3 regions of the Pantoea sp. CFCC18179 genome follow, and region 3 is predicted to be linked to each of the others. Evidence: predicted binding sites of a transcription regulator. Region 3 holds the regulator's gene; each other region holds the start of a gene.
The links. Region 3 encodes PurR, which represses purine synthesis genes. Its sites were predicted from a motif close to CANGCAAACGTTTGCNTG; they were not measured.

Region 1 (5,275 bases), on a different contig from region 3:
TAACGTGCGGCGAAATCAGGCGAAGCGCAGAACAGATAATCTAGCGCGCCCAATTGATCGACCAAACAGCTTGGCAACGGCTGCGGCTGGATACTCACCGCACCCACCACTTCACCGCGACGCAGACGTTCCTGCGTGCGCGTTTCATCTTCAACCTGCAAATTCAGGCGCACTGGTGAATCGGCCAGCACATCCTTTAAGGCTGGCAGCAGCCAGGTTGCCAGACTGTCGGCGTTAACCGCCAACGACAGCAGCAGCGGCGTGGTGCCGCCGTTATCATCACCCAGCCACTCCTCTTCCAGCAGCTCAACCTGATGCAACAACGCCAGCAGCTTCTGTCCCTGTTCCGTCGGACGCGGCGGCACAGTACGCACCAGCAGCGGCTGACCGAATAAATTTTCCAGCTGTTTGATACGCTGAGAAACCGCAGATTGCGTAATACACAGTTTTTGCGCTGCGCGCTCAAAGCCGCGCTCGCGAATCACCGCATCCAGCGCCTGAAGCGTTCGATAATCCGGGCGTTTCATTGTTTTTCTCTCTCGTTCAGGATGGACATTACTATGCCATAAAACTGTCAAATTGTGCTGGGGCACATTTTTGCGGGCTGGCTTCCAAAGACTTCAATCAGCTGTTTAACAGCCGCGCTTTTTTGCGACGCCTTGTTTTATACTACGCGCACTTCGATGTCGCACAGGTTTTAAACATACCATGACCCAGGATGAACTGAAAAAAGCGGTAGGTTGGGCAGCGCTGAAATACGTTGAGCCCGGCACCATTGTTGGCGTTGGCACTGGTTCAACCGCCGCGCATTTCATTGATGCGCTCGGCACCATGAAAGATCAGATTGAAGGCGCGGTTTCCAGTTCGGAAGCGTCTACCGAAAAACTGAAGTCTTTAGGCATTCATGTTTTCGACCTTAACGAGATTGATGAGCTGTCGGTTTACGTGGATGGCGCAGATGAAATCAATCCGCAGATGCAAATGATCAAAGGCGGTGGCGCAGCGCTGACGCGTGAGAAAATCGTGGCTGCGGTGGCAAAGAAATTCGTCTGCATTGCCGATGTATCGAAAGAAGTCGATGTGCTGGGCAAATTCCCGCTACCGGTTGAAGTGATTCCGATGGCGCGCTCGTTTGTCGCACGCGAATTGGTGAAGCTGGGTGGCTTGCCGGAGTATCGCCAGAACGTCATTACCGATAACGGCAACATTATTCTCGACGTGCATAATCTCAGCATTGTGAATCCCTCTGAGCTGGAAAAAACCATTAACGCGCTGCCAGGTGTGGTGACGGTTGGTCTGTTTGCCGCTCGTGGCGCAGATGTGGCGCTGATTGGCACCGCTGACGGCGTGAAAACCATCGTAAAATGATCTGTCCGGCGCAGATATGGCGCCGGTTATTTCCATCTGCAAAACATCTTTTCTCGCGCAGGTGAAATTTGGTGACTTATGTCACAAAAGATTCATCAACAGCGAGTTCGTACTCTGTCCACTTAAGATGTCACGATTTTGTACGGCATTGTGCTGCCGCAACGTGGGCGCGTGCTGCCATCCAGGCAATCGTTTGTATTGCTGCGCTCGAAATTTTTGATATTTTGACAGAAGGCTACCTTATGGTAGTCCTCATTGAATTCTGAATAGGGTCGGGAAATGGCAAAGGTATCACTGGAAAAAGACAAGATTAAGTTCCTGCTGGTGGAAGGCGTTCACCAGAGTGCGCTGGAAAACCTGCGTGCAGCAGGCTACACCAACATCGAGTTTCACAAAGGGGCGCTGGATGCGGAGTCGCTGAAATCCTCCATCCGCGATGCGCACTTCATTGGTATCCGTTCCCGTACCCAACTCACTGAAGAGATCTTTGCTGCTGCTGAAAAACTGGTGGCGGTGGGTTGCTTCTGTATCGGTACCAACCAAGTTGATCTCGGCGCGGCAGCGAAACGCGGCGTACCGGTATTTAACGCACCGTTCTCGAACACCCGCTCCGTTGCTGAGTTAGTGATTGGCGAAATGCTGCTGATGCTGCGCGGCATTCCTGAAGCCAACGCCAAAGCACACCGTGGCATCTGGAACAAAGTGGCAAATGGCTCGTTCGAAGCGCGCGGCAAAAAGCTCGGCATCATAGGTTATGGTCACATCGGTATGCAATTGGGCGTGCTGGCGGAAAGCCTCGGTATGCACGTGTTTTTCTACGATATCGAAAGCAAACTGCCGTTGGGTAACGCTACTCAAGTGCGTCATCTGTCGGATCTGCTCAACATGAGCGACGTGGTCAGCCTGCACGTGCCAGAAACCGCTTCAACGCAGAATATGATCGGCGCAGAGCAGTTGGCGCTGATGAAGCCAGGTTCACTGCTGATCAACGCCGCACGTGGCACAGTGATTGATATCCCGGCGCTGTGCGATGCGTTGGCGAATAAGCATCTGTCTGGCGCGGCTATCGACGTCTTCCCGGTTGAGCCGGCCACCAACAGCGATCCATTTAATTCCCCGCTGTGCGAGTTCGACAACGTGATCCTGACACCACACATCGGTGGTTCAACGCAGGAAGCGCAGGAGAACATCGGCATTGAAGTGGCAGGTAAACTGGCGAAGTACTCTGATAACGGTTCTACCTTGTCTGCGGTTAACTTCCCGGAAGTATCACTGCCGATGCATGCCGCCAGCGCGAGCCGTTTACTGCACATTCATGAAAACCGCCCAGGCGTGCTGACAGCGATTAACCAGATCTTTGCTGAGCAAGGCATCAACATCGCCGCTCAGTACCTGCAAACAACGCCGGTGATGGGTTATGTGGTTATTGATATCGATGCGGAAGAGGATGTAGCGGATAAAGCGCTACAAGCAATGAAAGCGATTCCGGGCACCATTCGCGCCCGTCTGCTGTACTGATCACTCAGGGCGCCATTGGCGCCCTTTGTTTTCTACCATTGCCACAGTTTGGCTGGCGTCAGAATCGCGGGCAGTGGCACATCCCAAGCGGCGACCGGCAGTTCAGCGACGCGCTGGCAATCATGCGCAATCCCCATCGGTATAAAGCCATGCTGCTGCCAGTTTTGCAGCGTGCGATCATAAAATCCTCCGCCCATGCCTAAACGCTGACCATGCTGATCAAACGCGACCAGCGGCACCAGCATCACATCTAACTGATCCAGCGTGACCATTTGCGTAATGTCTAATGGTGGCTCAGGAATGCGCAGTTTATTCGTCGTGAGTGAGGTTTCTGGCGTGTAGCGGGTAAACAGTAAGTTGCCTGGCGAAAAGGGATGGAGAACGGGTAAATAAACCTGCTTTTTTTGCTGCCACAGTTTGGCTATCAGCGGGCGCGTATTGATCTCACCATCAACCGATAAGAACAACGCGATGTGCTGCGCGTTGGCGATGGTCGCGATATTGATGGCGTGTTCAGCCAACTGATCGGCGGCCAGTTCCTGTTGTTCAGACGTGAGATTGCGGCGCAAATGGCGCACATGCTGACGGATGTCTTGACGGTCGAGAAGAGAGGGTGCTGACATGATATCCCCGGCAGAGTGGGCTGTTGCCAGCCACTATAGCATTTCATGCAAACCGGGGGATTACAGATTAGAACTAAATGGAGATCTCCGAGATGCCGCCGCAGGCTGTAACCCTTGAACCCTTGGTTCAAGGTGAACATGCCGTCACAACTATTAGGCTTCTCGGACGGACCGAGCATGCGCACAAATTGTGGAGCGTCACATTCTGTTGGTATGAAATATCGGCTCAGGGGACTGGCCCGCTTGCAAACATCTCAGAGAAAATTTACTTCACCGTCACTCTAGCATGAGGACCATGAAGTGTTATTCAAAATTAGGGCCCTGGCGATCAGTTATGCGACCTTGCTCAACTAACGCTTGTTCAATGGTCTGCTGCAGCATGCGGATACGTTGTTCCATGTTTGCTGCATAGTCGCGCGTCTTACCTTTCTCTTGTGCCAGCTCGTGGCAGATGTTTAACGCGGCGATGAACACCAGTTGCTCTGTATTGGTGACTCTAGTGCGAACTTTTAAATCTTGCAACCGTTGATTGAGGTCTTCTGCGGCCAGGTTCAGCGCATCTTGCTGTTCAGGCGGGCAATTCACTCTCAAAGAACGACCAAAAATTTGAATATCTACTGGTTGTGCAGACATGCCACCATCCTAACTGATTACTTCGATCGCATCTCCCTTACCGGTCAATGGGTTGGGAGGTGCGAAACTATATATACCCGAGTTATAACTTACAACCCCTTTTCTGGAAACCCAGAGGCACCTGGTGGTAGCATAACACGAACTTATTCTGCCAACGACGACCAAAGCTTATGTCTTTACAGAACGCAACGCCGAGTTACAACGCGCTAGCCGCGGCCCTTTCACAGCAGGGCGTGGGCATGACGCCAGCCGAAATGCACGGACTTCTTTCCGGAATTCTCTGTGGCGGCAATCAGGACACCAGCTGGAAAACCATGGTGCACGACCTCACCAACGAAGGCATGGCGTTTTCGCAAAGTCTGTCGCAACCGTTGCAAGCGCTGCACGAAAGCCTGGCTAACACCCTGGAAGACGAAGGCTTTATGTTCCAGCTGATGCTGCCGGAAGATGATGACATCACGGTATTCGACCGCGCTGATGCGCTGGCCGGTTGGGTCAATCATTTCCTGCTGGGTTTGGGCGTTACGCAACCGAAACTGGAAAAGGTCACCGGTGAAACCGGTGAAGCGATTGACGATTTGCGCACTATCGCCCAACTCGGTTATGACGAAGATGAAGATCAGGAAGAGCTAGAGCAATCGCTGGAAGAGGTGATTGAGTACGTGCGCGTCGCGGCTTTGCTTTGCCACGATACCTTCACGCGTCAGCATCAGCCAACAGCACCTGAAGTGCAAAAACCCACGTTACACTAAGCGCGTTAATGCGGGACGTTGTCGCCCGTCTTCAACAGGGAGTGCAAACATGATTACTTTGGATACCTTCCAGCAGCGTCGTCAGACGTTGATTGCTCGCATGAAGCCGGGCAGTGCGGCGTTGATTTTTGCGGCACCTGAAGTGACGCGTAGCAACGACACCGAATATAACTTCCGTCAAAACAGCGATTTCTGGTACTTCACCGGTTTCAATGAACCGCAAGCGCTGCTGGTGCTGATCAAAAGTGATGACAAACACAATCACAGCGTGCTGTTCAACCGCGTACGCGATCTCACCGCTGAAATCTGGTTCGGCCGCCGTCTGGGACAAGATGCGGCACCGGCAAAACTGGGCGTTGATCGCGCGTTGCCGTGGGATGA
Region 2 (5,275 bases), on a different contig from region 3:
GATCACCAGATGGCGAAGAGGCGCTGAAGCGTAAGGGTTCACTGTTTGTCGCCACACCAGCGCAAGACCCGCAAGTGATGGCGGCGAAAGCGGTGGAGATTGGTTACGACATTCTGCAAGGCAAGCCTGCGCCAGATAAACCGGTGCTGATTCCGGTGACGATGATCGATCGCAACAGCGTCAGCAGCTACAAGGGCTGGACGGTGAAATAGGCGCTCGCTTTTCCTCACCCTAACCCTAACCCTCTCCCGCAAGCGGGAGAGGGGATAATTAGGAGGACAACATGGCATTGATTTCACTGGCGCAGGGCATGGCGCATGCGCAGCAAAATGGCTACGCACTGGGCGCATTTAACGTGCTCGATACCCACTTTTTGCGCGCGCTGTTTCAGGCGGCTGAACAACAGCGTTCGCCATTTATCATCAGCATCGCCGAAGTGCACTTTAAGTACGTCAATCTCGAACATCTGGCGGCGGCGGTGCGCACCGAAGCGGCGCTGCACGATATTCCGGTGGTGCTGCATCTCGATCATGGCTTGCATTTTGAGGCGGTGATGCAGGCGATTCGTCTCGGCTTCACCTCGGTGATGTTTGACGGCTCAACGCTCAGCTACGACGAAAATGTGCGCCAGACGCGTGAAGTGGTGAAAATGTGTCACGCGCTGGATGTATCGGTGGAAGCGGAACTCGGTGCGGTGGGCGGCGATGAAGGTGGGGCGCTGTTTGGTGAGGCCGACAGCGATAAATTCACCGATCCGGCGCAGGCCGCTGATTTTGTACAATCCACCGGTATCGATTGTTTGGCGGTGGCGATTGGCAATGCGCACGGCAAATACAAAGGCGAACCTAAACTCGATTTCGAACGGCTGGCGGCGATACGCGCCAGCGCCGGGATTCCGCTGGTGCTGCATGGCGGTTCCGGGATTAGCGATGCGGATTTCCGCCGCGCCATTACCCTCGGCATCAACAAAATCAACTTCTACACCGGCATGTCACAGGCGGCGCTGGGGGCGATTGAAACGCAAATCAGCCAGCGTGATGCGCGCTACGATTCATTTGCCGAATTGTTAATGGCGGTGGAACGTGCCATCAGCAATGTGGTGGCGCAGCAGATGCAGGTGTTCGGCAGCGCCAGGAGGGCCTGACATGGCAGCACGCAGCGGTATTCTCGGCGCAGGTAGCATGCTGGTGGATCATGTGCAGCGCATCAGCCACTGGCCAGAGCAAGGTTGGCTGGCGGAGATCGAGCACAGCGAAAAATGCAGCGGCGGCGCGGCGCTCAACGTGCTTTTCACGCTGGCGCGTATGCAGGTGAATCTGCCGCTGGCGGGCGTCGGTATGATTGGCGAAGACAGCGACGGCGATTACATCCTGCAATTGCTTGATGATCATCATATTGATCGCCAGTTTGTCCAGCGCACCCGCAGCATCAATACCGCTATGACTCAGGTGATGACCACGCCAGACGGCCAGCGCACCTTTTTCCATGCGCGTGGCGCGAATGGGCAGCTCGACTTAGCGCACTTCGCCGCTGTGACCACTTCGCATCGTATCTTCCATCTTGGCTATCTATTGCTGCTTGATAGCCTCGATCAGCCGGATGACGAATTCGGCACCCGCAGCGCACGTCTGTTGGCGCAGATGCAGCAGCGCGGCTATCAAACCTCGCTGGATTTGGTGTCGCGCACGGGAGAATACCGTCCGTTGGTGATGCCCGCGCTGCGCTGGCTCGATTATCTGGTGATCAATGAACTTGAGGCGCAATCGCTAACGGGAGTCACTTTGCGCACGCCGCACGGATTAGCCGGAGCCAGCGCGTTCGCTGAGGCGGCTACTTGGTTGATGCAACAAGGTGTGCGTCAGCGTGTGGTGATTCACGCACCGGAGGGCGCATGGGGAGAAGAAAGCGGCGCTGAAGGGCGCTGGCAACCGGCGTGGTGTTTAACGCCGGAAGAGATTGTTGGCAGCGTCGGTGCCGGGGATGCGTTTTGCGCTGGCGTGTTGTATGCCAGCCATCAAGGTTGGTCGCTAACTGAAACACTTAAGCTGGCGCACACCTGCGCCTGTTTTAATCTGCATGCAGCAAACGCGCTGGACGGCACGCGGCCATTGGCCGAGATGCAGCGCTGGATGGATCAGGCGATTTGTGTCTCGCGCGGCGATGAAGCCGGGCGCATCACATCGGCAGAGAAAACATAGCCAAGTCCGCGAATGGTGCGGATCAGGCTCGGTTGATGCGGATTGGCTTCGATTTTGCGCCGCAGCCGCATAATCAGCACATCAATGGTGCGATCAAACACGTCAAGGCTTTCGCTGTGTGTTAGCTCCAGCAGTTGATCTCGGGTTAACACCTTGCGCGCATGAGCAACTAAAGCGCGCAACAGCGTGTATTCGCCTTGGGTGAGTGGCACGCTTTCACGTTGTGGATTGAACAATTCGCAGCGCGCATCGTCCAGCCGCCAACCGTTAAATTGCCAACCTTCATCATTGAACAGCTCTGGCTGCGCTAAGCGTCCACAACGTCGCAGCGCCGCACGGGCGCGCGCCACCACCACGCGTGGATTAAATGGCTTGGCGATGTAATCATCTGCGCCCATTTCCAACCCCACCACCATATCCGCTTCCGATCCCATGCCAGTGAGCATAATCACCAGCAGGTCCGGGCGTTGACGCTGCATCTGTTGCAATACCAGCAAGCCGTTTGTGTCCGGCAGCATCATATCCAGCATCACCAGCGAAATTTCCGGGTGCAGCGCTAACAACGCTAGCGCATCTTTACCCTGATGGCAGCTGTAAACTGTGAACACATGTTCATGCAATACATCGTGCAGCAATTCGCATACGGCACGATCATCATCGACCACCAAAATCGCGGGCTTCATCGGCTAGCCTCTTTTGTTACGAAAGGGTTAAAAGCAGTGTAATCCGGCGATTTTTCCCTGCTAATGCAAGCAACAGAAACGTGACCGCCATCGCCAGGCAGAGTGTGAAAGCGTGCAGTGCCGCAATATTTTCAATGAGACAGGTCTTGTGTAGGAAAACGATTGCGCAGATCTGGTGCGATGCACCATAATCGCGCCTCATTTTGGTTCGGAATTATCCTAACCGTAGCCGCAATTGGAAACGTAAACGATTGCGTACGGTGTGGCATAGCTATTGCTATACCCTAAATAATTCAAGTTGCAGGAAGGCGGCAAGCGTAACCATCCCCGGGAGCTTACTTAAGTAAGTGACTGGGGTGATTACGCGTAGCCAACGCGCCTGCAACTCGAAGTATGACGGGAATGAGGACAGGGGAAGGTTTGCAGCCTTACGTCCAATACAACAATAAGCATGTAAACCACATTGGCAAGGAGCGCGTGCATTCGTGCCGACTCCGCTCATGAGAGATGATGATGTTAGAAAAACTCTTCAAACTAAAAGCGCACAACACAACGGTCCGCACTGAAATTATCGCGGGTATCACCACTTTCCTGGCCATGGCCTACATTCTGTTTGTTAACCCGAGCATCCTCGGCGCAACCGGCATGGATAAAGGTGCGGTATTCGTTGCCACCTGTCTGGCGGCGGCGATTGGCTGTGTACTGATGGGCCTGATCGCTAACTATCCAATTGCACTCGCACCGGGCATGGGCCTCAACGCCTTCTTTACCTACACCGTGGTGCTGCACATGGGTTACACCTGGCAAGTCGCGCTTGGCGCGGTGTTCTTGTCAGCGGTGATCTTCTTTGCGATGTCGCTTTTCAAAATCCGTGAGTGGATTATCAACAGCATTCCGCTGCCGCTGCGTGCCGGTATCGGTGCCGGTATCGGCCTGTTCCTGGCGATCATCGCGCTTGAAGGCGCGGGCATTGTGGTGGATAACCCGGCAACATTGGTGGGCTTGGGCGATCTGACCAAACCTGGCCCGCTGCTGGCGCTGCTGGGCTTCTTCATCATCGTGGTGCTGGAAGCACGCCGCGTAACAGGTGCGGTACTGATCGGCATCCTGATCGTGACCTTTATCTCTATGGGCATTGGTTTGACACCGTTTGGTGGCGTGTTCTCGGCACCGCCTTCTATCGCACCGACCTTTATGCAATTGGATATCGCAGGTGCCTTCAATGTGGGCTTGGTCAGCGTGATCTTCGCCTTCCTGTTTGTTGATGTGTTCGATAACACCGGCACCTTGCTGGGTGTGACCAAACGTGCGGGTCTGGCGGACGAAAAGGGCAACGTGCCAAAAATGGGCCGTGCGCTAATCGCTGACAGTGCTGCGGCGTTGTTTGGTTCGCTGCTGGGTACTTCGACCACCACCAGCTATGTGGAATCGGCGGCGGGCGTCAGCGCCGGTGGCCGTACCGGTTTGACCGCGATTGTCGTAGCGATTCTGTTCCTGCTGAGCCTGTTCTTCTCGCCGCTGGCGGGCAGCGTACCGATTTATGCCACCGCGCCTGCGCTGCTGTTTGTGGCTGTGCTGATGACCTCTGGCCTGGCGGATATTGACTGGAAAGACATCACCACCGCTGCGCCAGTCACCGTGACGGCGTTGACCATGCCGCTGACCTACTCAATTGCTAACGGCATCGCCTTTGGTTTCATTACCTGGACCGTGGTGAAATTGCTGAGCGGCCGTACTAAAGAGGTCAATCCGGCGCTGATCATTCTGTCGATTCTGTTTGTCATCAAACTGGGTTGGCTGAGCGCCTAAGTTGTCGTTTACGGAAGCCCGCTCGGGCTTCCGTGTCTGTTGTTACATTCTTCAGCTGATTTTCTGCGCGATACCTCGCAATCCCCAACGAAGCTCACTTCTCCTGCATTCTGTACTGGCTTAGGCTCAGCGCATTGCTCACGCCTGCTCGCAAAATTTTCACTGCGAATGGCGGGATCGTGGAATGTTAATGCGACGCAAATCTGTTCCACTAGCTTCAAGGTGGAAAGTTACATCAAACCAGGGAAGAGGATTCGGAGATGGATTATCCCATGAGCAGCGCAACACGCGTGTTTCCACCGCTAATTTTTGGCGTCAGTAAGCAAGGAGATTATCACATGGAGCAATTGACCAAACGGGTAGAACAGCTGGAAAAAAACACGCAACAAATTCAGATGGATGTTGCTGTTCTCACTGCTCGGTCAGAGCATTTTGCGACCAAAGCGGATCTTGAATCCGTTAAAAATGAACTGAGAGCAGGACAAGACGACATGCGTGCGGAGCTCTTGGGTGAGCTTGGGAAGCTTGAAAACCGGATTGATAAAAAATTTGAGCAGGTGGATTTGAAGTTTGAGAAAGTTGATA
Region 3 (5,275 bases):
AAGTGGTGTTGTAGAGCGCGCGTTCCAGTCCGGTTGAAACCAACAAACTGGCGGCGAAACACAAGCCTAACTGGAACAGATTCTGCAAACCGGCGGCTTTGCCGGTAGCGTGTGGGAAAGGCGCAAGCGCGCTGGCAACCACGATGGGGTAGATTGCACCATTCGCCAGCGCCATGCCGCAGAACGGCATTAGCAGTACAAACAGCGAAGTTGACGGCATTAACGCCACCACAAACAGACTTAGAATGCTCAAGCTGTACAGCAGCAGCAACCAAGGCAATAATTGCGCGCCCTGATAACGATTAAGCAGCGCGCGGCAGCCAAATCCACCAATCAGAAACGCAATGGTCTGCGGAATATAACTCAGACCAATATCTGCCGGCGTTAAGCCTGCGGCGGCGAGGATAAACGGCGAACCGGTTAACCAGGCAAAAAAGCTGGCTGAACATGCGGAATAGATTAACACGTTGCCGCTATAAACGCGGGTGTTCAGCAAGCTTAACCAACTTGGCTGTTTGCCTCTGTCAGCACTGGCTCGCTTTACGGCGGGTAAGCGCAGCGTGCCAATCAGCAACACGATAGCAATTAACGTCAGGGTGATAAAAATGCTGCGCCAGTGGAAATGGCCAATCAGCCACGCACCTAGCAATGGCGCTAACGCGGGTGAAAGCGCCACCAGCGGCATAATGGTGGCAAAAACTTTATTCGCCTGCGCTTTTGGATAGCGATCAACCACCAGCGCTTGCCAACTCACCGCCGCAGCACACACACCAATTGCTTGCACAAACCGCAACGCAAGCATCATGTAGACATCGGTCACCCACAGCATGCCCAGGCAGCCAAGGGCAAAAATGGCTAAGCCAGCCAGCAAAATAGGTTTGCGTCCATAACGATCCGACAGTGGTCCCCAAAAAACTTGAGCACAAGCAAAGCCGCCAAGAAACAAGCTTAGGCTCGCGCTAATGGTGCCGGGCGCGCTGGCAAAATCACGCTGCATATCGCCAAAAGCCGGCAAATACATATCGGTGGCAAGAAATCCGAGCATGCTGAGCACGGCGAGGTAAGGCATAAAAGCTCTGGACGACAACATGATGCTTCTCTAATTAGGCAGGTTGAACGGCGGGGAGTGTAAAAGGGTGCAACCTATTTTGTGAAACGCTAATATTTGCGAGGTGCTGTTAAATTTTTTGAAGGCAAGAATATGTGGTCTGAATATGCGTTGGAAGTGGTGGATGCGGTGGCGCGCACTGGAAGCTTTAGTGCGGCGGCGCAAGAATTGCATCGCGTGCCTTCTGCCGTCAGCTACACCGTACGCCAGTTGGAGAGTTGGCTGGCGGTACCGCTGTTTGAAAGACATCATCGTGAAGTGGTGATGACGCCCGCCGGTGAACATTTTGTCCGTGAAGGTCGTTCTGTTATCAAAAAAATGCTCGCAACGCGCAGGCAATGTCAGCAACTGGCAAACGGCTGGCGTGGTGAACTCAGCATTGCCGTGGATTGCATCGTGAAACCCCAACGTACGCGCCAACTGGTGAAAGATTTCTATCGCCATTTCCCCGATATGGAGTTGATCATCAGCTACGAAGTGTTCAACGGCGTGTGGGATGCATTGGCGGATGGGCGGGTGGAGGTGGCGATTGGCGCAACCCAGGCGATTCCAGTCGGTGGGCGCTTCGCTTTCCAGGATATGGGCGCACTTAACTGGCGCTGCGTCGTCAGTCCTGAGCATCCGTTGGTCAATGCAGCTGAATTAAATGATGAAACGCTGCGCGCCTGGCCTTCGCTGGTGCTGGAAGATACCTCGCGCGCATTGCCGCGCCGCATGACGTGGACACTGGACAACCAGCGACGTTTGGTTGTGCCGGAATGGGAAACCGGCTTGGATTGTTTGCAGGCGGGATTGTGCGTTGGCATGGTGCCGGGACATTTAGCGCGTCCGTTGCTGAATCGCCACGCGCTAGTGGAACTGACATTGCCGCAGACGTTTCCCGATAGCCCCTGCTGCGTCAGTTGGTCAGAACAGCGTGCGTCGCCAGCGCTGGATTGGTTATTGGCTTATCTTGGCGATGCCGAAACGCTGAACCACGAATGGCTCAGCGAAACCTCGATTTAACGGCGATAGTCGCGGAACGGGCCGTACGCCACCGAACGGCGCTCAATCAGCGTCGGTTGAACCTCAATGGTTTGCGGATCTTCACGCTTGCTGGTGATGCGATCCAACAGCATTTCCAGCGCTTTTTCACCTAATTCGGCTTTTGGCTGATGCACCGTGGTCAGCGCTGGCGTGAAGTAACGCGCGTTGCGCACGTTATCGTAGCCAATCACTGAAATATCTTGTGGCACGCGTAATCCCATCTCATCAGCAGCACAAATCGCGCCCATCGCCATGATGTCGCCGCCGCAGAATACCGCAGTTGGACGCTGTTTCTGATTAAGGATTTGCTGCATCGCCTGATAGCCCGATTCCGGCTCAAAGTCGCCCTGAACGATCCATTCCGGACGCACCGTAATGCCCGCTTCGCTCATCGCTTGCAGGAAACCGGCATGACGACCGCCGCCGGTATTACGTTCCATCTGACCGGGAATCGCGCCAATGTCACGATGTCCGCGCTCGATCAGATAGCGACCAGCAAGGTAGCCGCCCTGGAAAGCGTTGTCCTGCACGGTATCGGTAAAATCACCACGCGAAGCGCCCCAATCCATCACCACCATCGGGATGTTGCGGTTCTCTTCCAGCATTTGCAGCAAATCGTCTGGATATTCGGAACACATCACCAGCAAGCCATCGACGCGCTTCTGCGCCATCATCGACAGATAAGCTCGCTGCTTCTGCAAATCGTTGTGCGCATTGCCGAGAATCAGCGTATATCCGCGCTCAAAGCAGTGATGCTCTACCGCTTCAATAATTTCGGCGAAGTAGGGCGCTTCACTGGACGTCGCCAGCAAACCCAATGTTTTGGTGTGATTAACCTTTAGGCTACGCGCCACAGCACTCGGCGAGTAGTGTAATTCTTTGATCGCTTCCCATACGGCGTTACGCGTCTCTTCCGCAACGAAACGCGTTTTGTTGATGACATGCGAAACCGTGGTGGTTGAGACACCGGCGCGTTTCGCGACATCTTTAATTGTTGCCATGAAAAAGGTACTCCTGGGCTTATCGCAACTTACTGATAAGTATATTGTTAAACGTTTGCGTCTGCTAATGCTTTTACGGCCCAAAACAGCGGGCTAAATGGGGTTTTTCAGCAGGCAAAATCACGTCATTGCGCACATATTCCAGCACGTGCTTAATCGGTTGCGCAACGAAAGGCGGCGATTCTAGCAAGCCCGGGCCGATAACACGAGATTTTTGCCGGTTGCTATGCCAAAATCGTCATAACCCTAAAGAATGTGTGACTAAGGAGCTGTGATGAGTACTGATTTGAAATTAGCGCTAATGACCACTGTTGGCGCGCTGTTAATGATTATCGCATTCAGTTTTACCGCTATTATGCATTAATAAAAAAGCCGGAGCTGATAACAGCATCCGGCTTTTTTATCTGTGTTGCGCAACCGCTAGCGAATGGTTTTAGGTGTCATCATGCGGCGCGCACCCACGTAGTGTTTCTGCCAGTAATCTTCGCCCAATGCGCTAATCTGAATATCTTTGCCGGTACGCGGTGACTGAATAAATTTGCCATTACCCAGGTAAACGCCAACATGATCGGCAGTTCCGCGGTTATTGATGCGGAAGAACACCAGATCGCCTTTCTCCAGCATTTCACGCTTAATCGGTGCCGCATCGCGCAAGTGATACATTTCATTGGCGGTGCGCGGGAATTTGAATTTCACCAGATCTTTATAAGCGTACCACACCAGGCCGCTGCAATCGAAACCGGTATGTGGCGACGTGCCCCCCCATTGATAAGGCTTGCCGAGCTGACCCATTAATTTGGTCATCGCCGTTTCACGCGCTTTTTGATAGCGCTGGCGGTGCGCTTTGCTCATTTTGATGCCGGTCAGCGCTAGCGCTTCGTCATCGACTTCAATCTCGGAGGATTTTTTCGCCAGGCGTTGGTGCCCGTATTTTTTACCGGTGAGTTTAAGCTGGGATTTTTTGCTGGTGGTATGGTGCAGCGCAGTTTCGGTCTTGGTCTGTTTTTTGAGTTTGAATTTTTGGACTGACGTCAGGCGCGATTTTTTGGTGGTGGTTTTCACCGGGCGTCGCTTGCGGCGCTCGTCTTCACGTGCGCTCTTTTTCTCCGCTTTTGGCGAACTGGCATTAACGGGCGCATGCGGAGAAGCCGCGGCCACATTAAAAAACAGTTGGGCAAAAGCCAGTATGAAAAGCGTAATTAGTAGACGCATAATCCGGTTACAGGTTAAGCAGGCTGATTGGAAACAGACTGCGGCAAAGTGAGAGAAATCTGATCAAACGACCAGCGCCGAGGCAATTCTAATCCACTTTTTTTCCAAAAGGTAAGGCCTTTTTCTATTAATATGTTACCAGATTGATTCTGTAGCAAAAATGAGCTATTTCAGCTGCTTAACCCAGCGAAACTATTGCTAATTATTAATTTATTAATGCTTATTAATGATACGAAAATGTTATTTGTCAGATGTTGATTTAACAAACATGGCGATTAGCATGATGCAAATGCAAAATCCCGTTTTCAGTACGCGGGCTAAATCGCTACAATAAACAAACACGAAGTGAAGGATTAAGGAAGGCAATAATGAGTACTGTTGAAAAAATTCAGCGCCAGATCGCAGAAAACCCGATTCTGTTATACATGAAAGGCTCGCCAAAACTGCCAAGCTGCGGCTTCTCAGCGCAAGCGGTGCAGGCGCTTTCAGCCTGTGGCGAGCGCTTCGCCTACGTAGACATTTTGCAGAACCCGGACATCCGCGCTGAAATGCCAAAATACGCCAACTGGCCGACTTTCCCGCAACTGTGGGTAGATGGTGAACTGGTCGGCGGCTGCGACATCATCGTTGAGATGTTCCAGCGCGGCGAACTTCAGCCGTTACTGAAAGAAACCGCTGAGAAGTATAAAGAAGCGGAATAATGCAGAAGGCCGACAAATGTCGGCCTTTTCTTTATCTACTCTTCGACGGATGCATCGTCTGTTGACTCTTCACCGATTGCCAATGGCCAGCCGCCAAGGCGTTTCCAGCGATTCACCAACTCACAAAACAGCGTGGCCGTTTGCTCGGTGTCATATAACGCTGAATGCGCCTGCGTGCTATCAAACTCCATTCCCGCCGCTTTACAGGCTTTAGCTAACACCGTTTG

Region 1: serA (phosphoglycerate dehydrogenase) is a predicted target of PurR. The motif match lies at 1,551-1,568, and genes of this name have one in related genera.
Region 2: ACPUC7_RS02215 (NCS2 family permease) is a predicted target of PurR. The motif match lies at 3,122-3,139, and genes of this name have one in related genera.

Annotation. Positions count from the first base shown of each region.
Region 1 covers NZ_JBNBPM010000002.1:472,484-477,758, forward strand. Annotated here, with positions in the region: gene ACPUC7_RS06730 (LysR family transcriptional regulator ArgP) at 1-527, opposite strand, end outside; gene rpiA (ribose-5-phosphate isomerase RpiA) at 709-1,368, shown strand; gene serA (phosphoglycerate dehydrogenase) at 1,648-2,886, shown strand; gene ACPUC7_RS06745 (5-formyltetrahydrofolate cyclo-ligase) at 2,919-3,509, opposite strand; RNA gene ssrS (6S RNA) at 3,590-3,773, opposite strand; gene zapA (cell division protein ZapA) at 3,813-4,142, opposite strand; gene ACPUC7_RS06760 (YecA/YgfB family protein) at 4,313-4,894, shown strand; gene pepP (Xaa-Pro aminopeptidase) at 4,944-5,275, shown strand, end outside.
Region 2 covers NZ_JBNBPM010000001.1:453,374-458,648, reverse strand. Annotated here, with positions in the region: gene ACPUC7_RS02235 (ABC transporter substrate-binding protein) at 1-212, shown strand, start outside; gene ACPUC7_RS02230 (ketose 1,6-bisphosphate aldolase) at 284-1,144, shown strand; gene ACPUC7_RS02225 (carbohydrate kinase family protein) at 1,146-2,198, shown strand; gene ACPUC7_RS02220 (response regulator) at 2,135-2,881, opposite strand; gene ACPUC7_RS02215 (NCS2 family permease) at 3,392-4,690, shown strand; gene ACPUC7_RS02210 (hypothetical protein) at 4,951-5,275, shown strand, end outside.
Region 3 covers NZ_JBNBPM010000006.1:95,381-100,655, forward strand. Annotated here, with positions in the region: gene punC (purine nucleoside transporter PunC) at 1-1,090, opposite strand, end outside; gene punR (DNA-binding transcriptional activator PunR) at 1,202-2,113, shown strand; gene purR (HTH-type transcriptional repressor PurR) at 2,110-3,135, opposite strand; gene cydH (cytochrome bd-I oxidase subunit CydH) at 3,410-3,499, shown strand; gene ACPUC7_RS13405 (C40 family peptidase) at 3,556-4,347, opposite strand; gene ACPUC7_RS13410 (Grx4 family monothiol glutaredoxin) at 4,713-5,048, shown strand; gene rnt (ribonuclease T) at 5,084-5,275, opposite strand, start outside.